4 regions of the Burkholderia sp. BCC0044 genome follow, and region 1 is predicted to be linked to each of the others. Evidence: predicted binding sites of a transcription regulator. Region 1 holds the regulator's gene; each other region holds the start of a gene.
The links. The regulator FliA, encoded in region 1, starts transcription of late flagellar genes. The targets are predictions, from matches to a motif close to CTAAAGTTTNNNNNNNNNNNGCCGNTA.

Region 1 (5,000 bases):
ACCACGCTGCAGAAGGTGCTGCAGAACCTACTCGAGGAAGGCGTGCCGATCCGCGACATGCGCACGATCCTCGAGGCCGTGTCCGAGCATGCGGGCCGCGGCGACGCGTTCGAGATCACGGCCGCGGTGCGGCTCTCGCTCGGCCGCGCGATCACGCAGCAGTGGTATCCGGGCGCCGGCGAAATGCAGGTGATGGGCCTCGACGCGAACCTGGAGCGCGTGCTGTCGCAGGCGCTCGCCACCGGCGCGAACCCGGGCCTCGAACCCGGCCTCGCGCACAACCTTCTGACCGGCACGCAGCAAGCGATGCTGCGTCAACAGAATCTCGGGCTGCCGCCCGTGCTGCTCGTGCAGCACGCGCTGCGCGCGATGCTCGCGCGTTTCCTGCGCCGCAGCCTGCCGCAATTGAAAGTGCTGTCGTACGCCGAAGTGCCGGACACACGCACGATCAAAGTCGTTAACGTCATCGGGGGTTCCGCTTGAACATTCGCAAATTCACCGGCGCAACGAGCCGCGACGCACTTCGTCTCGTGCGCGAGGCGCTCGGCGCCGACGCGGTCGTGCTGTCGAACCGCACGCTCGATGACGGCAGTGTCGAAATCGTTGCACTCGCCGATTCGGATCTCGCCGCGGTGGCGCCGCCGGCCGCGCGTCCGCGCTTCGCCACGCCGCGCGTGCCGGAATCCGTGCCGGCCGCGGCCGTGCCGGGCATCGTGTCGCGTCCGGGCATCGCCCCGCGCCCGGCCGTCAATCCGTATGCGGCGGGCGAAGGCGGGCTGCCGGACGTGTTCTCGTCCGTGTTCGGCGCGAGCGCCGATGCGCACGAGGCGGATGCGCATGCCGCGCCGATCGATGCGGACGCGCCGGCTGCGGCCGTGCCGTCGATCGCTGCGTCGGCCGCCGGATCGCCTGCCCCGGCCTCCGAACCCGCACCGTGGCTCGTCGAGCACGCGAAGCGCCTGACGCAGCAGCGCGACGCGCTGATCGCCCGTGCGCAGGCGCCGGCCGAGCCGCAGGCGAGCGCGCCCGCGCCGCAAGCCGCGGCCGGCGCGACGCCGCCCGACTGGGCGCGCGACATCGTGCGCGACGCCGAGCGCCGGATGCCGGCCGCCGCAGCACCGACCACCGGAGCGCCGGCCGCCGCGAAGCGCGCCCTCGACATGGGTGTCGCGTACGGCGCCAGGGCGACCGACCGCACGCGCCTGTCCGCCGACGCGGCCGCCGTGGTGGCCGATGCGGTGAAGTCGCGCATCGAGCGGATCGTCAACGACACGGTGATGCAGGAGCTCGGCGAGCTGCGCGGGATGATGGAAGAGCAGTTCGACAGCCTGATGTGGCACGACCGCCAGCGTCGCAGCGCCGTCCACAGCGCGCTGACGAAGCACCTGTTCGCGGCCGGCTTCTCCGCGCAGCTCGTGCGGATGCTGGTCGACAACCTGCCGGCCGGCGACGGCGCGCAGACCTTCGAGCAGGCCGCCGAATGGGCGCAGTCGGTGCTCGCGTCGAACCTGCCGGTGCTCGACAGCGAGGACGCGCTGATGGAGCGCGGCGGCGTGTTCGCGCTGATGGGGCCGACCGGCGTCGGCAAGACGACCACCACCGCGAAGCTGGCCGCGCGCTGCGTGATGCGCTTCGGCGCGAGCAAGGTCGCGCTGCTGACCACCGACAGCTACCGGATCGGCGGCCACGAGCAACTGCGCATCTTCGGCAAGATCCTCGGCGTACCGGTTCACGCGGTGAAGGATGCGGGCGACCTCGCGCTCGCGCTGTCCGAGCTGCGCAACAAGCACATCGTGCTGATCGACACGATCGGCATGAGCCAGCGCGACCGCGCGGTGTCCGACCAGATCGCGATGCTGCACGGCGCGAATGCGCCGGTGCAGCGCCTGCTGCTGCTCAACGCGACGAGCCACGGCGACACGCTGAACGAAGTCGTGCAGGCGTACCGCAGCGCGGGCGAGCATCCGGATCTCGCGGGGCCTGACCTGGCCGGCTGCATCCTCACGAAGCTCGACGAGGCGACCCACCTCGGCGGCGTGCTCGACACGGTGATCCGCTACAAGCTGCCGGTCCACTACGTGTCGACCGGCCAGAAGGTGCCGGAGAACCTGTACGTCGCGTCGACCCGATTCCTGCTGAAGAGCGCGTTCTGTGTGCCGCGCGACGGCTCGCCCTTCGTGCCGCAAGACGAGGACATGCCGACGCTGCTTTCCGCACTGACCGCACGTTCCACCGCCGAGCTGCACGAGGTGCGATTTGGATAAACGGATCATCGACCAGGCCGAAGGGCTGCGGCGCCTGCTGGCCGGGCGCGCGTCGCGCATCGTCGCGGTGACGGGCGGGCCGGCGGGCGTCGGCTGCACGTCCACCGTGGTGAACCTGGCGGCGGCGCTCGCGTCGCTCGGCAAGGACGTGCTCGTCGTCGACGAGCGCGCCGACGTGCATTCGGCGAGCGCGACGCTCGCCGGCGCGTGGCTGCGCGACGGCGAACGCACGCGGGTGGCGGCGGGCTTCGGCCTGTGCGGCGCCGCGCGGCTCGCGCGCGTCGGCTACAGCGACGCGCAACTGAGCGACTTCATCGACGGCCCGGCCGACATCGTCCTCGTCGACGCGCAGCTCGGCGCCGACGGCTCGTTCTCGGCGCTCGCGCGCGAAGCGCACGACGTGCTGGTCGTCACGCGGGTCGCCGCGCAGGCGATCACCGAGGCGTATGCGTGCATGAAGCGGCTGCATTTCGCGCACGCGTTCGCGCAGTTCCGCGTGCTGACCAATCAGGTCGGCAGCCACGCGGACGCGAAGACGGCGTTCGACAACCTCGCGGGCGTCGCGAGCCGCTACCTGACCGTGTCGATCGCCGACGCGGGCTGCGTGAACGCCGATCCGCTCGTCGAGCATGCCCGCGAACTGATGCATGCGGTGGTCGACGCGTTCCCGTCGTCGGCCGCCGCGCGCGACTACCGGCAGATTGCCGCCGACCTGTTGTACTGGCCGATGCGCCCGCGTTCGGGTGCGGGCCGCGCGGTCCACGCCGGCGGCAAGCCGTCGTATGAGGCGGGCGCGGCACACGCCGCGTGAGCGCCACCCGAAGGAGAGAGCCACGATGTACAACGCTCAAGGAAAGATGTCCCAGGCCGACGTGCTCGCGCAATACGCGCCGCTCGTGCGCCGCCTCGGGCTGCAGCTCGTCGCGAAGATGCCGGCGAGCGTCGATCTCGACGACCTGATCCAGGCCGGCATGATCGGCCTGATGGACGCGGCCGGCCGCTACAAGGAAGACCAGGGCGCGCAGTTCGAGACCTACGCGACGCAGCGCATTCGCGGCGCGATGCTCGACGAGCTGCGCAGCAACGACTGGCTGCCGCGCAGCCTGCGCAAGACGTCGCGCGAGGTCGAGCACGCGGTGCACCAGGTCGAGCAGCACCTCGGCCGCTCGGCGAGCGAGACCGAGATCGCGCAGCACCTGAACATGCCGCTCGACGAATACCAGGGGATGCTGCAGGACCTGCACGGCAGCCAGCTGATCTACTACGAGGATTTCGACCGCGCGGCCGACGACGAACCGTTCCTCGACCGCTATCGCGTCGATCACGCCGATCCGTTGTCGGCGCTGCTCGACGAGCACCTGCGCGAGGCGCTCGTCGAGGCGATCGAGCGGCTGCCGGAGCGCGAGAAGCTCTTGATGTCGCTGTACTACGAACGGGGTCTGAATCTGCGCGAGATCGGCGCGGTGCTCGAGGTGAGCGAATCGCGCGTGTGCCAGCTGCACAGCCAGGCCGTCGCGCGCCTGCGCGCGCGGCTGCGCGAACAGGCGTGGGTCGGCGCGGAGTCCTGACCCCGAAGTCCCGACCCTTCGGCCACGGCTGCGCGCGCCGGCGCCGCACGCCCGTGCCGCTGGTGCGCTGTCCTTGCGCGCCGTGCTTGCGCATTTCACGCGCCGATTTGCTACAATCCCCTCCGTTTTCCGAGGAGCGTTGCGACGGACCATCTGCGTCCGCCAGGCTCGGAAGGCTTCACCAAGCAGCCGTGCGGCGAGACAGACGTTTCGCGTTTCGCGCCGGCCCCGCTTCCTGAACGGCGCTCACGTCACCAATCTAGAAACTTTTTAGAAAGGAGGGCGTGATGAACGCCATTATCGATTCCAAGGCTTCCCACGATTACGTCGTCGCCGACATGGCGCTGGCCGGCTGGGGCCGCAAGGAACTCAACATCGCCGAGACCGAAATGCCGGGCCTCGTGCAGATCCGCGACGAATACAAGGCGCAGCAGCCGCTGAAGGGCGCGCGCATTGCCGGTTCGCTGCACATGACGATCCAGACGGGCGTGCTGATCGAGACGCTGAAGGCGCTTGGCGCCGATGTTCGCTGGGCGTCGTGCAACATCTTCTCGACCCAGGATCACGCAGCGGCCGCGATCGTCGAAGCCGGCACGCCGGTGTTCGCGTTCAAGGGCGAATCGCTCGACGAATACTGGGAGTTCTCGCACCGCATCTTCGAATGGCCGAACGGCGAATTCGCGAACATGATCCTGGACGACGGCGGCGACGCAACGCTGCTGCTGATCCTCGGCTCGAAGGCCGAGAAGGACCGTTCGGTGATCGCGAAGCCGACCAACGAGGAAGAAGTCGCGCTGTACAAGTCGATCGCCGCGCACCTCGACGTCGACGCGAACTGGTACTCGAAGCGCCTCGCGCACATCAAGGGCGTGACCGAAGAAACCACGACCGGCGTGCACCGCCTGTACCAGATGGAAAAGGACGGCCGCCTGCCGTTCCCGGCGTTCAACGTGAACGATTCGGTCACGAAGTCGAAGTTCGACAACCTGTACGGCTGCCGCGAGTCGCTCGTCGACGGCATCAAGCGCGCGACCGACGTGATGATCGCGGGCAAGGTCGCGGTCGTCGCGGGCTACGGCGACGTGGGCAAGGGTTGCGCGCAGTCGCTGCGCGGCCTGGGCGCGACCGTGTGGGTCACCGAAATCGATCCGATCTGCGCGCTGCAGGC
Region 2 (5,000 bases), on a different contig from region 1:
CATGGATTACGGCACCGCGCAGCGCATCGTATCCGCGGTCAATTCGAGCTTCGGCCCGGGCACCGCGACGGCGCTCGACGGCCGCACGATCCAGCTCGCCGCGCCGGCCGACTCCGCGCAGCAGGTCGCGTTCATGGCGCGGCTGCAGAACCTCGACGTGAGCCCGGACAAGGCCGCCGCGAAGGTGATCCTGAACGCGCGCACCGGCTCGATCGTGATGAACCAGATGGTCACGCTGCAAAGCTGCGCGGTCGCGCACGGCAACCTGTCGGTCGTCGTCAACACGCAGCCGGTGGTGTCGCAGCCGGGGCCGTTCTCGAACGGGCAGACGGTGGTCGCGCAGCAGTCGCAGATCCAGTTGAAGCAGGACAACGGCGCACTGAAGATGGTGACGGCCGGCGCGAACCTCGCCGACGTCGTGAAGGCGCTGAACACGCTCGGCGCGACGCCCGCGGACCTGATGTCGATCCTGCAGGCGATGAAGGCGGCCGGCGCGCTGCGCGCCGACCTGGAGGTGATCTAAATGGCAGCCACGCTCCCCAACGCGAACGACCTCACGCAGCGCTTCGCGCTCGACGTGCAGGGTTTCGACGCGCTGCGCGCGCAGGCGAAGCAGTCGCCGCAGGCCGGCGCGAAGGCGGTGGCCGGCCAGTTCGACGCGATGTTCACGCAGATGATGCTCAAGAGCATGCGTGACGCGTCGCCCGACGGCGGGCTGTTCGATTCGCATACGTCGAAGATGTACACGTCGATGCTCGACCAGCAGCTCGCGCAGCAGATGTCGACGCGCGGGATCGGCGTCGCCGATGCGCTGATGAAGCAGTTGCTGCGCAATGCGGGCGTCGGCGCGGGCAGCGACACGGCGGCCGACGTCGGTGCCGCAGGCATGGGCGGCATGGGCGCCGGCGGCCTCGGCACGGCCGGCAACGAAGGCAGCCTCGCCGCGATGAACGCGATGGCGAAGGCCTATGCGAACGCGGCGAACAACGGCGGGCTCGCCGGCGCGCGCGGCTACTCGGCCGGCAGCGCGCTGACGCCGCCGGTCAAGGGCGCGAGCGGCGTGCAGGACGCGGACGCGTTCGTCGACCGGCTCGCGGCTCCCGCGCAGGCGGCCAGCGCGACGACCGGCATCCCGGCGCGTTTCATCGTCGGCCAGGCCGCGCTCGAATCGGGCTGGGGCAAGCGCGAGATCCGCGCGGCGGACGGCTCGACCAGCTACAACGTGTTCGGCATCAAGGCGAACAAGAGCTGGACCGGCCGCACCGTGTCGGCGCTGACCACCGAATACGTGAACGGCGCGCCGCGCCGCGTGGTCGCGAAGTTCCGCGCGTACGACTCGTACGAGCACGCGATGACCGATTACGCGAACCTGCTGAAGAACAACCCGCGCTACGCGGGCGTGCTGAGCGCGAGCCGCAGCGTCGAGGGCTTCGCGCACGGGATGCAGAAGGCCGGCTACGCCACCGACCCGAATTACGCGAAGAAGCTGATCTCGATCATGCAGCAGATCGGCTGACGGGCCCGCCCGTCGTCGGTTCGTCCCCCTTTCGGACCGCGCCCGGCAGCCCGCCGCGCGCGGTTTCAACGTTTGCGCGAAATAAATCGCCGTTTCGATCTAAACTTTCGGTCAGCACTGCCGCTAAGTGTGAGAGACCTGCGACCGGGGCCCCGTTCTGGCCCGGTTTTATTGCGCACCGGTTGCCCCGGGCGCCCATGACAAGAAAGACCGGCTAGCCATGAATATCGAAACGTCGACGGACCCCAGCCTGGATGCAGGCCACTCCGGGCCCGACTATGCCCGCCGCAATCCGCTGGAAATCGGCGTGCAGTTGCGCAACCTGGTGAATCGCGGCGATTTCCTGACCGTCCAGTACCCGGGCGGCCAGCTCGTCACGCGTCTGCTCGAGGTCGACGTCGGCGCGCGGACGTTCACGTTCGACTGGGGCGCGCTGTCCGAGCAGAACGCCGGCATCCTCGGCGCGTCGCACTGCACGTTCGCGGCCTCGCCGGAGGGCGTACGGGTCGAATTCACCACGGGCACGCCGCGCGAGACGCGCTACGAGGGGCTGCCCGCGTTCGTCGCCGATTTCCCCGACGTGCTGGTCTGCATCCAGCGCCGCGAATATTTCCGCGTGGATGCGCCGATCGTCGATCCGTTCCTGTGCCGCGGCAAGCTGCCGGACGGCGAGAGCTTCCTGTTCGAGGTGCACAACCTGTCGCTCGGCGGCGTGGGGCTGCGCACGGCCGACGAGCGCGTCGAGGCGCTCGAGGTCGGCACGCTGCTGCCGGACGTCGAGCTCGAGCTGACCGGCCACGGCAAGCTGTCGCTCGACCTGCAACTGGTGTCGCAGCGTTCGACGCAGATGCCGAACGGGTCGCGCCGCTACCAGCTCGGCTTTCGCTACATGTCGCTGCCGGGCAGCGCGGAGAACACGCTGCAGCGGCTGATCACGCAGCTCGAAATGAAGCGCCGCTCGCTCGCGCGGGCCTGACGCGCAGCCGTCGGCCGGCCCCGCGCGGGCCGCCCGCGCAGCCCCGCCGGCACCCTGCGCCGGCCGCTTCGAACGGCGACGCACGCCCGTGCGCCGCGCGTGCATTTTTTCCTCAATTTTTTCGATCCGCGGCCGTTATACCGGGAGTCACGCAACCCGGCGGCCGCAGTGCGGCCGGCTCATCAGGATCGCGCATGTCCAACACACTCATGAACCTCGGCGTCAGCGGCCTGAATGCCGCGCTCTGGGGCCTCACGACGACCGGCCAGAACATCAGCAACGCCGGGACGCCGGGCTATTCGGTCGAACGCCCCGTCTATGCCGAGGCAAGCGGGCAGTACACCAGCAGCGGCTACATGCCGCAGGGCGTGAACACCGTCACCGTGCAGCGGCAGTACAGCCAGTACCTGAGCGACCAGCTGAACGGCGCGCAGACGCAGGGCGGCGCGCTGTCGACGTGGTACTCGCTCGTCACGCAGTTGAACAACTACATCGGCAGCCCGACGGCCGGCATCTCGACCGCGATCACGAGCTACTTCACCGGGATGCAGAACGTCGCGAACAGCGCGTCCGATTCGTCGGTGCGCCAGACCGCGATGAGCAATGCGCAGACGCTCGCGAACCAGATCACGGCGGCCGGCCAGCAGTACGACGCGCTGCGCCAGAGCGTGAACACGCAGCTCACCAGCACCGTCACGCAGATCAACGCGTACACCGCGCAGATCGCGCAACTGAACCAGCAGATCGCGTCGGCGAGCAGCCAGGGCCAGCCGCCGAACCAGCTGATGGACCAGCGCGACCTCGCGGTGTCGAACCTGTCGAATCTCGCGGGCGTGCAGGTCGTGCGCAACAGCGACGGCTACAGCGTGTTCATGTCGGGCGGCACGCCGCTCGTCGTCGCGGACAAGAGCTACCAGCTCGCGACCGTCACGTCGCCGTCCGATCCGAGCGAGCTGACCGTCGTGTCGCAGGGCATCGCCGGCGCGACCCCGCAGGGGCCGAACCAGTTCCTGTCCGACGCGTCGCTGTCGGGCGGCACGTTGGGCGGCCTGCTCGCGTTCCGCAGCCAGACGCTCGACCCGGCCGAAGCGCAGCTCGGCGCGATCGCGACCAGCTTCGCCGCGCAGGTCAACGCGCAGAACGCGCTCGGCATCGACCTGTCGGGCAAGGTGGGCGGCAACCTGTTTTCGACCGGCGCGCCGATCACCTACGCGAACCAGGGCAATACCGGCAACGCGGCGCTGTCCGTGTCGTTCGCGAACGCGGCGCAGCCGACCACGAGCGACTACACGCTCGCGTACGACGGCACGAACTACACGCTGACCGACCGCGCGAGCGGCACGGTGGTCGGCACGTCGACGTCGATGCCGGCGTCGATCGGCGGGCTGAACTTCTCGTTCTCGTCCGGCTCGATGAGCGCCGGCGACAAGTTCACCGTGCAGCCGACGCGCGGCGCGCTGAACGGCTTCGGCCTCGCGACGTCGAACGGCTCCGCGATCGCGGCGGCCGCGCCGTACGTGCCGTCGGCCACCACGACCAACACCGGCAGCGGCACGATCGGCGGGCTATCGGTCACGAGCGCGACGGCCGCGGCCAACGCGCACAACTACACGATCACGATGGGCGGCACCACGGCCGCGCCGACCTACACGGTCACCGACAACACGGCCGTGCCGCCGACGACCAGCGCCGCGCAGCCGTACCAGTCCGGCTCGGCGATCACGCTGACGGCGGGCGTCACGGTCACGGTGTCGGGCACGCCGGCGGTGGGCGACACGTTCAAGGTCGCGCCGAACACGGGCGGCACGAACGACGGCAGCAACGCGCTCGCGCTGTCGAAGCTCGTCAACTCGACGGCGTTCGGCAACGGCTCGACGACGCTGACGGGCGCGTACGCGAACTACGTGAACGGCATCGGCAACACGGCGAGCCAACTGAAGTCGTCGAGCGCCGCGCAGACCGCGCTGGTCGGCCAGATCACGCAGGCGCAGCAGTCGGTGTCGGGCGTGAACCAGAACGAGGAAGCGGCCAACCTGATGCAGTACCAGCAGTTCTACCAGGCGAACGCGAAGGTGATCCAGACCGCGTCGACGCTGTTCCAGACCGTGCTCGGCCTGTTCAACTGATTTCGGGGTAAGCGATGCGGATTTCCACTGCGCAGTTCTACCAGATGAACGTCGCCCAGATGAGCGACCAGCAGGCGCAGCTCTCGCAGCTGTACCAGCAGATCTCGAGCGGCGTGAGCCTCGCGACGCCGGCCGACAACCCGCTCGGCGCGGCGCAGGCCGTGCAGCTGTCGATGACGTCGGCGACGCTGTCGCAGTACGCGTCGAACCAGAACGCCGCGCTGTCGTCGCTGCAGAAGGAAGACCAGACGCTCATCAGTGTCAACAACCTGCTCAACAGCATTCACACGGTCGTGATCCAGGCCGGCGACGGCTCGTTGTCGGACAGCGACCGCTCGGCACTGTCGACGCAGCTGCAGGGCTATCGCGACCAGTTGCTGAC
Region 3 (5,000 bases), on a different contig from region 1:
GCGTCGGCGGCCGGGTTCGCCGGGTCGTAGGTCGATTTCATCGGCGACGGGTCGTCCATCACCTTGGTCACGCGCACGCCGCCCACGCCCTGGCCGGACGCGCTGCGCGCGCCGCCGAGCGGGTCGGTCGCGAACACGACCTGCTTGGCCTTGTACGGCTTGCCGTCGGGGCCGGTCGCGCTGTCGGCGTTCGCGAGGTTCGACGCGGTCACGTTCAGGCGCTGCGATTGCGCGGACAGCGCCGAACCGGCGACGCCGAAGATGTTCATCAACGAAGGCATGGAGGCTCCTTGTGCTGGGGTCCGGATTCGGAAGCGGCGCTTACGAGTTCGTTACGAGTTCGTCGTGATCGCGGCGATCATCGCCTTGATCTGCTGGGTCATCACGGTCATCCCGGTTTCGTAGTGCAGCGCGTTGTTCGCGAACTGCACGCGCTCCACGTCGAGATCGACCGTGTTGCCGTCGAGCGACGGCTGCAGCGGCATCCGGTACTGCGCGCGGCCGTAGTCGTCCGCCGGGCCGCCGGTCGGGATCAGCTTCGCGGTGCCGGCCATGTGGCCCGCCGCCGTCGACACCATCGACATGCCGCTCGTCACGCCGGCCGGCTGCGTCATCGGCAGTTGCGCGGCGTTGCTGGGCGCCAGGCCGCCGCTCGTCTGCTTCAGCGAGCGCGCGAGCGTCGACGCGAAATCGACGTCGCGGGCCTGGTAGCCGGGCGTGTCGGCGTTCGCGATGTTCGACGACAGCAGTTCCTGCCGGTAGGCGCGCACGTCGAGCGCCTGTCGGCCGAACGCGAATTCCGCATCGAGTTTGTCCAGCATGTGTGCGTCTCTCCGTATGAAGCGCTGCACGCCCCTCGCGCCGATGGCGACTCGAGAGGCTTTTTTCCATGACAGCGATGGTAGGCGCGGGACGCAACCGGCAATCGGACGAATAACGCGGCAAAGGCCCCCTCTATTCATCGTTTGCGCGACGCCCCGGCTCCCTAGAATGCAAAGCGGATCAACGGATCGAGGACACGGCGATGACGGGCGGCGCACTTCGCGACAGCAACGGGCGGCTCACGCACGTCCGGCGTGCGTTCGCGCTCGCCGCGGCGCTGTGGATCGCCGCGCCTGCCGTGCACGCGGACGACGGGATGATCGTGATTCCCGGACGCGGCGAGACGGCCGAGACCGCGCTCGCGCATGCCAATGCGGCGAGCAACGGGCAGTTCGGCGGGAATGCGGAAGTCGCTTCGGCTTCGGCTTCGGGCCCGCAGCGCGCGGTCGGCGGGGCGAGCGCCGCGACCGGCGGTGGCTATGCGGCGCAACCGGCCAGCCAGATGGTCGTGACGAGCGTTCCGCCGCCGGCCGCTGCACCGGCCCCGGTCTACGCAGCCGCCCGCGCGAACGCCGGGTACGGCGCGCCGCCGCGTGCGACGGACCCCGCCGCGATCGCGACGGTCGTGGCCGGCACGGCCGAATCCGCATCGATTTCCGCGCGGCCGGCGCCGCAACCGGCAGCCTCAGCCCGGCTGGCGGCGGCGACTCGTGCCGCATCAGCCGCAGCGGCGCCGCGCACGGCGGCCGCTTCCGTGAACCCGGCCCCGGCTGCCGCCGCGGCCCAGCCCGCGACGCCGCCCGGCCAGCAAGACCCGGAAGCGATCCGGCGCGCGGCGCTCGCGTTCCTGCAGCAGCAGATCGCCGGCCTGCCCGGCAAGACCACCGCGACCGTCACGACCGCCTTTCCGCGCGGGCTCGCCGCGTGCACGACACTCGAACCGTTCTTGCCGACCGGCGCGCGCCTGTGGGGCCGCACGACGGTCGGCGTGCGCTGCGCGGGCGAGCGGCCGTGGACCGTCTACCTGCAGGCGAAGGTCGCCGTGCAGGCCACCTATTACGTCGCCGCGCGCCAGATCGCGCCCGGCGAGCCGCTCTCCGCGGCCGACCTGGTCGCGCGCGACGGCGACCTGACGGTGCTGCCGCTCGCGGTGATCACCGATCCGGCGCAAGCCGTCGGCGCGACCGCGCTCGCGCGCATCTCGGCCGGGCTGCCGCTGCGGCAGGACATGCTGAAGAGCGCGGCATCGGTGTCGGCCGGCCAGACGGTGCGGGTCGTCGCGGCCGGCCCCGGCTTCACGATTTCGGCCGAGGGCAGCGTGCTCGCGAACGCGGCGCCCGGCCAGTCGGTGCGGGTGCGGATGGCAGCGGGCCAGATCGTCACGGCGATCGTCAAGGACGCCGGCACCGTCGAAATTCCGCTGTAGGGGCGGCGCCGGCGCAAGAATGTAAAGAATTGTTTATTCGGAGCATTTCGGGCTCGCGATGCTAAAGTTCGGGCCGACCCGGCCGTTATCTGGGTCAAACCGTACAGGAAACCCATCGTGAAGATCGATTCCACTCCGAAACCGAGCCCCCTCGCGCCGACCGGCAACGGCGCGGCCCGTGCGCCGTCCGGCACGGCCCAGTCGTCCGCGCAGGCAGCCGATGCAGGATCGACCGGCGGCGACACGACCGTGAACCTGTCGGGTCTGTCCGGCCAGCTGCGTTCGGTATCCGCGTCGGGCGACGCCGATATCGACACGGGCCTGGTCCAGTCGATCAAGGACGCGCTGAACAACGGCACGCTGACGATCGACGCGAACAAGATTGCCGACGGCGTATTGAACACCGCCCGCGAACTGCTGCAGCAGCAGCGCCCGCAGGGCAGCTAATCCCCGGCCTCGTGGCCGGGTCACCCGGTTTGCCGGCGCGCGCGACATCGCACGCACCGGCGTGACGAGCATGACGCGATGAGAGAAGAGCTGCTGGCCACGGTCAACGACGAACACGCGACGGTCGAAGCGTTCGCGTCCCTGCTCGTCTACGAGGAAAAGGCGCTGACGACGGCCGAGCCGCTCGAGATGCTGCCCGGCATCGTCGAGAAGAAAGGCGAACTGATCGACCGGCTCGCGCAGCTCGAACGCACGCGCGACACGCAGCTTTCCGCGCTCGGCTTTCCGGCCGGCAAGAAAGGCATGGATCAGGCGGCCGAGCGCGATGCGCGCCTCGCGAGCCGCTGGCAACTGCTGCAACAGGCCGCCGAACGCGCGCGCCAGGCCAACGCGAACAACGGGATGCTGATCCGGATCCGCATGGACTACAACGAGCGCGCGCTCGCGGTGCTGCGCTCGGCGCCCGCGCCGGCCGGCGTGTACGGCCCCGACGGGCGCGTGTCGGCGCTCACGCGCTGACCGGCCGACATCGCGCCGCGCGGCCGCCCGGCGGCCGCGCCCCTGCCTTCCTCTTCGTTACCTTCGTTACAGCAGCGGGCACGCGGTGACCTGCGTGCCGCGCTCCACGCACAGCCGCTCGTAGTCGCGCAGGTACGCGCGCTCGGCGTCGTCCAGCAGATCCAGATCGATCAGGTCCCAGTCGTAGCCGACCGTCACGATGTTCTCGAACGTCACGGTGTCCGGCTGCGCGTCGTCCGCCCGCACGATCACGATGTTCTCGATCCGCACGCCGCCCTTGCCCGGCAGGTAGATGCCCGGCTCGACCGAAATCACCGCATTCGGCACCAGCCCGTACCGCGCGCCCGGCGCGAACCGCACGCCGCCCTCGTGCACGTGAATCCCGACGCCGTGCCCGGTGCCGTGGCCGAAATCGTAGCCGTGATCGCGACACACCTGCCGCACGAGCGCATCGACGTCGCCGCCCGTCGCGCTCGCCGGAAAACGCGCGACGAGCCCCTTGATGCACGCCTTCAGCGCGACCGTGTAGATCTCGCGCTGCCACGGCTGCGCGACCGTGTCCGCCCGCGTACGGCGCAGCACGACGCGCGTGCAGTCCGTCGCGAAGCCGGCTTCGTAGTACGCGCCGCTGTCGAGCAGCACGAGTTCGCCTTCGATCAGCTCAACCTCGGCGCTCGCCGCCGTGTAATGCGCGAACGCGCTGTTCGCGCCGTTCGCCGCGATCGACGGAAATGACAGCGCGACCGCCGAACGTGCGCCGTACGCGTCGTTGATCGTGCGCGCGAGGTCGTACTCGGTGTGGCGCACACCCGGCTCGCCGGTCTTCGCCCAGCGCATCGTCTCGGCGATCGCCGCGGAGCTGCGCGCGAACGCGTCGCGAAACTGGTCGAGCACCGCCGGCGTCTTGCTCGCCCGCATCGCCTCGACCGGGTTGAAATCGGCATGCCGCGCATGCGGCCACACCCGCTTCACCGCGTCGACGAGCGCGCAGTTCACCGATTCGAAGCCGTAGCACACGTGCTCGACCGCGAACTGCGCGAGAAAGCGCTCGAGCGCCGCGACGTCGCGCCGGATCACCTGCAGCGCCGGATACGAATCGAGCGCGACGTCGCAGCGGTCGCAGCCTTCCGGGAGGAACAACGCCACCCGCCCGCCGACCGCGAACAGGAAGCCGAGGTGCGACGACGCGTTCGGGATGTGATAGCCGCGGCTGTTCAGCAGATACGCGAGATCGTCCGACGCGCAGGTGAAGAACGCGGTCTTGCCGCCGGCCGCGCCGGTATGCGCGGCGAGCCGGCGGTTCAGCGCGTCGAGGTTCTGCACGACGCTCAGGCCGGTCATCGTGGCCGGGATCTCGAAGATCGGCCGCTCGACGTTCCAGCCCGGCAGCGCGATCGCGCGGTCGATTTCGCGATCGGCGAGGCTCGTCCAGTCGAGCGTCGCGGCCTGCGTCTGCTCGAACAGCCGGTTGCGCTGCGCGACGCTGATCCGCCGCGCGTCGTAGCCGACCCGCGCGAGCCGGCTCGCGTGCGCGACCAGCCAGTCGGCCATCGCCTGCCAGATCGTCACGTCGATGCCGAGCTTCTCGACGCGCACGTGCGCCGGATCGCACTGCTCGTCGGCCTGGAAGTGATAGCGGCCGTCGACGAACAGCACGAACGGCGGCACGCCGAGCGCCTGCGCGGTCGCCGCGCTCAGGAAGATCCCGCAGCCGGCCGAGCCGTCGAAGCCGGACACCGCGTAGCGCGGGTTGTTGCCGCGCGGCAGATACTCGGTCACGTATTCG
Region 4 (5,000 bases), on a different contig from region 1:
CAAGGGTACGCTCGGCGTCGCCGAGGATCCGAGCGAAGCGTCGATCGCGTGCCGGCAGGTCGGCCCGATCAGCTTCAAGGAACCGCTCAAGCAGCAGACCGACGTGTTCAGCGAACGCATGTCGTTCATCTTCAAGACGCTGCACGTCGTGCGCGTCGTCGACAAGAAACGCAACACGATCGTCTACCTGACCTACAGCGACCGTATCGTCAGCGGCAGCCCGAAGAACGCCGTCACCGCGGTGCCGATGCCGGCCGGCACGACGATCCCGGTCAAGTAAGCCCGCACCCGCCAGGCGCGCGAGCGATACACTGTCGATTCGACCGCTCCCGCGCCCGACCATGTCCGCCACCCGCCTTCCCGATTCCGCACGCTACTGGCGCACGCCGCTCGTGCCGGACGCGGATCTGCTCACGGCCACCTATCGCGATCACGCGTTCGCGCCCCACTGGCACGACGCGTACACGATCCCCGTGATTCTCGAAGGCGCGGAACGCTTCACCTATCGCGGCAACGGCTATGTCGCCGAAACGGGCACCGTGCCCGTGATCAATCCCGGCGAAGTGCACACGGGGTCGCGTGCCACCGACGAAGGCTGGTGCTATCGCGTCAGCTACATGCCGGTCGAATTCATCCACGAACTCGCGAGTACGATCGCGGGCCGCCCGCAGGATCCGCCCTGGTTTGCCGCCGACGTGATCCGCGACGCCGATCTCGCGGCCCGGCTCACGCTCGCGCACCGGATGCTGGAAGCCGGCAGCGAGCGCGCGCTGTCGTCGCATGCGCATGCGCCGGGGCAGCCGGCCGGCGACCCGGCGGCCGGCGATTCGGCCACCGGCGCGCCGCGCCTCTACGATCCGCTCGCCGCCGAAACCGCGATGCTCGACGCGCTGTCGACGCTGATCGCGCGCCACGCCGACGCGCGGCCGCAACCGGCGCCGCTCGCGGCCGACGAACCGCGCGTCGACGCGATGCGCGAGCGGCTCGCCGCCGATCTGACGTCCACGGTGACGCTCGACGACGTCGCGCAGGCGGTCGGCCTGTCGCCGTTTCACGCCGCGCGCCTGTTCACGCGCACGACCGGCATGCCGCCGCATGCGTGGCGCAATCAGTTGCGGCTGCAGCGCGCGCTGGCGCCGCTGCGCGCGGGCGTACCGGTCGCCGATGTCGCGGCGGCCAGCGGCTTCGTCGATCAGAGCCACTTCACGCGGCATTTCAAACGGATGTTCGGCGTGCCGCCGGGGCGCTGGCAGGCAAGCTGACGCGCGGCTTCCCGTCGCCGGCAACCGCGCTGCAACCCGCGCCGCCCGCACTCGAGCCACGGCCTCGACCCGCCGAGCGCAAGAACATACAAGCCGGCGCACTACCGGCCCGCTATCCTCCAGCTCATGGAGGAGCGCTTCTTGGACAAGACACCCGCATCGCCCCCGCGCCGCCCGCTCAACGAATGGCTCGACGGCGCGCGCGACACGATTCCGATGATGATCGGCGCCGCACCGTTCGGCGTGATTTTCGGCACGCTCGTCGGCGGCGGCCCGCTCGCCGCGTGGCACGGCGCGCTGATGTCGCTCGCCGTGTTCGCGGGCTCCGCGCAGTTCATCGCGCTCGGCCTGATCGCCGGCAGCGCGAGCTTCGCCGTCGTGCTCGCCACGACGCTGATCGTGAACCTGCGCCACCTGCTGTACAGCGCGACGCTCGCGCCCTATGTCGCGCACCTGCCGCTGCGCTGGCGCGCGACGCTCGGCGCGTTGATGACCGACGAGGTGTTCGCGGTCGCCTACGGGCACTACCGGCACTACCCGCCCGGCACGATCGGCCCCCACTACTTTTTCGGCTCCGGGCTCGCGATGTACCTGAACTGGCAGGTCTGGACGCTCGCGGGCATCGGTTTCGGCACGGCGTTCCCCGGCCTGCAGTCGCTCGGCCTCGATTTCGCGATGGCGGCGACCTTCATCGCGATCGTCGTCCCGCAGCTCGGCACGCTGCGCTATTTCGCGGCGGCCGCCACAGCCGGCACGCTCGCGTACTTCTGGCAGGGCTGGCCGTACAAGCTGGGGCTGCTCGGTGCCGTCGCCGCCGGCGTCGCGATCGGCGTCGTGCTCACGCTGCGGCACGATCGCACGCGCGCCGGCTCTCGCCCGGAGGCCGCATCGTGAGCTACGCGCTGCTGATTCTCGGGATGGCCGTCATCACGTACGCGATCCGCTCGACGCTGTTCCTGTTCGGCGAGCGGCTGACGTTCCCGCCGCTCGTGCGGACCGCGCTCGGCTTCGTGCCGGTCACCGTGCTGACCGCGATCATCGTGCCGATGACCGTCTCGCCGCACGACGGCACGGCCGAGCTGACCTGGCGGAACCCGCAGCTCGTCGGCGCGCTCGCGGCCGTGCTCGTGTCGGCCACGACGCGCCGCCCGCTCGTGACGATCGCGGCCGGGCTCGCGGTGTTCTTCCTGTGGCAAGGGGTCGTCATCCCGCACTGGCTGCCCGCCTGAGCGTCCGCTCGATCGCGCGCGCTCAAGTTTCCGCCCGGTGCGCCGATATAGGAGAGGTAGACCCGCCACCGGCCCCGGCGCGCATCGGTCAGTCGACGCGGCGCCCGCTCCGGTGCGCCGTGCCGGCGCCGGCTTGCGCGGGCCGCCATCGAGACGATTCATGGGCCAGATCACCCTTTCCCTCAAGGACGACACGCTCGAGTCCCTACGCAAGGACTACGACGCGTTCGTCCGCGTGTCGCTGAAACTCGACCCGCAATTCGCGACCCCGTCGTTCGAGGATTTCCTGCGCGCCAAGCTGCTCGACAACATGGTGCCGCTGACCGAGCACGCGGTGCAGCGGATGCTGCAGGGCGGCCAGTACGCGTGGGCCAAGCGCACGCTCGACAAGGAATTTCCGGACGTCGTCGCGATCCTGATGCGGCAGGCCGGCGAATTCGGCTTCGGCTTCGCGTCGCGCTCCGAATGGACGCCCGATGAACTCGCGAAGGCATGCCGCGACTGGGCGAAGGCGATCGTCGCCGAAGCGCAGGGCGACGCGTCGCTGATCGACCCGCTCGCGTCGCAGATCAAGGGCGCGGCGCAGGACATCCAGACGCTCGAGGAACTGATGCAGACGCCTGCGTGGCGGCTCGCGGAATCGCTGCGGCAGCGGATCTACGAGGCCAAGCTCGCATGCGAGATGAGCGTCGGCAGCACCGCGCGCGACAAGCTCGGCGAACTGCGCGGGCTGCTGCGGCTCGGGCTCGCGCACGGCTCGTTCCAGAAGCAGGAAGCCCAGCAGATCATGGAATATCTGCGGCTGCTGAAGCCGGAGATTTTCGTCGAGGAACCGTACGACGTCTTCGCGCGGCTCGCCGCGTGGCTGCGCAGCGTATTCACGCCGGCTGCCGTTCGGCCCGCCCAGGGGCAGGGGCAAGGCCAGCGCAGGCCGTAAGCACGCGTCCCGCTAAACGTATTACCCACGAAAACGGCCCGATTCGCGCGAAGCGAACCGGGCCGCCGGACGATCACCCGTCGCGACACGCCCGCCGAAGACGCGCGTCGCGACAAGCGCCGGGCACCACTTACTGCGTGGCGCCCTGGGCCGAAGCACCGCCCTGCGCACCGACCGATGCGCCGCCTTCGGTCGCGTCGTCGGCCTTCGCCTTGGCCGAGCCCGCATGGCTCTTGGCCGACTTCGCCGCATGCTTCGTGTGCTTCTTGGTCGAATGGACGGCCGACGACGTCGTATCCTTCGCGCCATCCGCTGCCGCGCCGACCGCATCGGTCGCACCGCCCACCGCATTGCCCGACGCGTTCGCGCCGGCACCACCCTGGACGCCTGCACCGGCGCCTGCAGCCGGCGTCTGCGTCTGCACGCCGGCACCGGCTGCGCCTTGGGCCGTCGTGCCCGTCTGGGCGAATGCGGCCGAAGTAGCGAACGCCGTCAACGCGGCACCGATCAGCATCGTACGGATCTTGGACATGGCAATTCTCCTCGAGAAGTTGTGAGCGCGAACCGCCGCGATGCGGTCCGTCGCGTCCCTGCCGCAACACGCAGCAGGTACGACAGAAGACCCGCGGCCCGCGCGGCCGGTTCGCGAATCTCTCAGACTGTTACCCACCGTTTCATTTGCTGACGAATCGCTCACAGTCCTTTACATCCACCGGCGACGGCCCGCGCTCGCGTGCCGGCCCGCGGTGCCGTATGATGCGGAGCGTTTCCTCCCGCGCGTCGCGCACCTTCCTCGTCATGCCCAATCTGGATTTCACGCTGACCGGCGAATACGTCGAGCTGCACAACCTTCTCAAGATCACCGGCCTCGCGGACAGCGGCGGCACCGCGAAGCTGATCGTCGCGTCCGGCGCCGTGAAAGTGGACGGCGCGGTCGAGCTGCGCAAGACCTGCAAGATCCGCGCGGGCCAGGTCGTGCTGCTCGGCGACACGCGCATCGCGGTACGCGAGGCCTAGGGCGCATTCACGCTGACAACGGGGTTGCGCCGGCCCCTGGCCGTTCCCCCTGCCCGCGACATGGCCATCGGCGCACGCGTTCGACACGGTACGAATAAAGCCGTAAGCTAGCCGTCTCTCAAAATAACTACATAGAGCGCGGGCCCGCACTCGCGCGAGCGCCCATTCCATGTCGCATTCCGGTTTTACGCGGACGGCCGCCGCGCCGCCGTCCCTGTCCAGTCACGCCGCCGATACCGCGCGCCTCGCCGCGCCGCTCGCGATCGCGCAACTCTCCCAGATGGCGATGAGCGTCACCGACACGGTGCTGCTCGGTTCGCTCGGCCCCGATTCGCTCGCGGCCGGCGGCCTCGGCGCGAACTTCTTCTTCGTGATCGTGACGATCCTGCAGGGCGTGCTGTCGTCGGTCAGCGTGAGCGTCGCGCACGCGCGCGGCGCGCAGGCCGAGGATCGCGTGCCGCACATCTACTGGACGGGTTTCGCGCTGTCCGTGCTGCTCGCGATTCCGGCGATCGTCGCGCTGTCGCTGGCCGAACCGATCCTGCTGATGTTCCA

Region 2: the regulator FliA is predicted to act here: its motif matches at 2,604-2,630, upstream of flgK (flagellar hook-associated protein FlgK).
Region 3: the regulator FliA is predicted to act here: its motif matches at 2,310-2,336, upstream of flgM (flagellar biosynthesis anti-sigma factor FlgM).
Region 4: the regulator FliA is predicted to act here: its motif matches at 2,513-2,539, upstream of HWX14_RS05955 (DUF4088 family protein).

The regions. Positions count from the first base shown of each region.
Region 1 is NZ_CADFDO010000007.1:205,749-210,748, forward strand. It holds gene flhA (flagellar biosynthesis protein FlhA) at 1-483, shown strand, start outside; gene flhF (flagellar biosynthesis protein FlhF) at 480-2,264, shown strand; gene HWX14_RS32715 (MinD/ParA family protein) at 2,257-3,075, shown strand; gene HWX14_RS32720 (RNA polymerase sigma factor FliA) at 3,101-3,832, shown strand; S-adenosyl-L-homocysteine riboswitch at 3,958-4,087, shown strand; gene ahcY (adenosylhomocysteinase) at 4,120-5,000, shown strand, end outside.
Region 2 is NZ_CADFDO010000005.1:294,255-299,254, reverse strand. It holds gene HWX14_RS29350 (flagellar basal body P-ring protein FlgI) at 1-523, shown strand, start outside; gene flgJ (flagellar assembly peptidoglycan hydrolase FlgJ) at 524-1,516, shown strand; gene HWX14_RS29340 (flagellar brake protein) at 1,737-2,492, shown strand; gene flgK (flagellar hook-associated protein FlgK) at 2,687-4,618, shown strand; gene flgL (flagellar hook-associated protein FlgL) at 4,633-5,000, shown strand, end outside.
Region 3 is NZ_CADFDO010000005.1:304,448-309,447, forward strand. It holds gene flgC (flagellar basal body rod protein FlgC) at 1-281, opposite strand, end outside; gene flgB (flagellar basal body rod protein FlgB) at 333-821, opposite strand; gene flgA (flagellar basal body P-ring formation chaperone FlgA) at 1,025-2,248, shown strand; gene flgM (flagellar biosynthesis anti-sigma factor FlgM) at 2,366-2,695, shown strand; gene HWX14_RS29400 (flagellar protein FlgN) at 2,774-3,214, shown strand; gene HWX14_RS29405 (M24 family metallopeptidase) at 3,281-5,000, opposite strand, start outside.
Region 4 is NZ_CADFDO010000001.1:1,338,926-1,343,925, forward strand. It holds gene HWX14_RS05935 (CreA family protein) at 1-280, shown strand, start outside; gene HWX14_RS05940 (AraC family transcriptional regulator) at 342-1,262, shown strand; gene HWX14_RS05945 (AzlC family ABC transporter permease) at 1,389-2,156, shown strand; gene HWX14_RS05950 (AzlD domain-containing protein) at 2,153-2,491, shown strand; gene HWX14_RS05955 (DUF4088 family protein) at 2,652-3,428, shown strand; gene HWX14_RS05960 (hypothetical protein) at 3,559-3,960, opposite strand; gene HWX14_RS05965 (RNA-binding S4 domain-containing protein) at 4,227-4,445, shown strand; gene norM (multidrug efflux MATE transporter NorM) at 4,615-5,000, shown strand, end outside.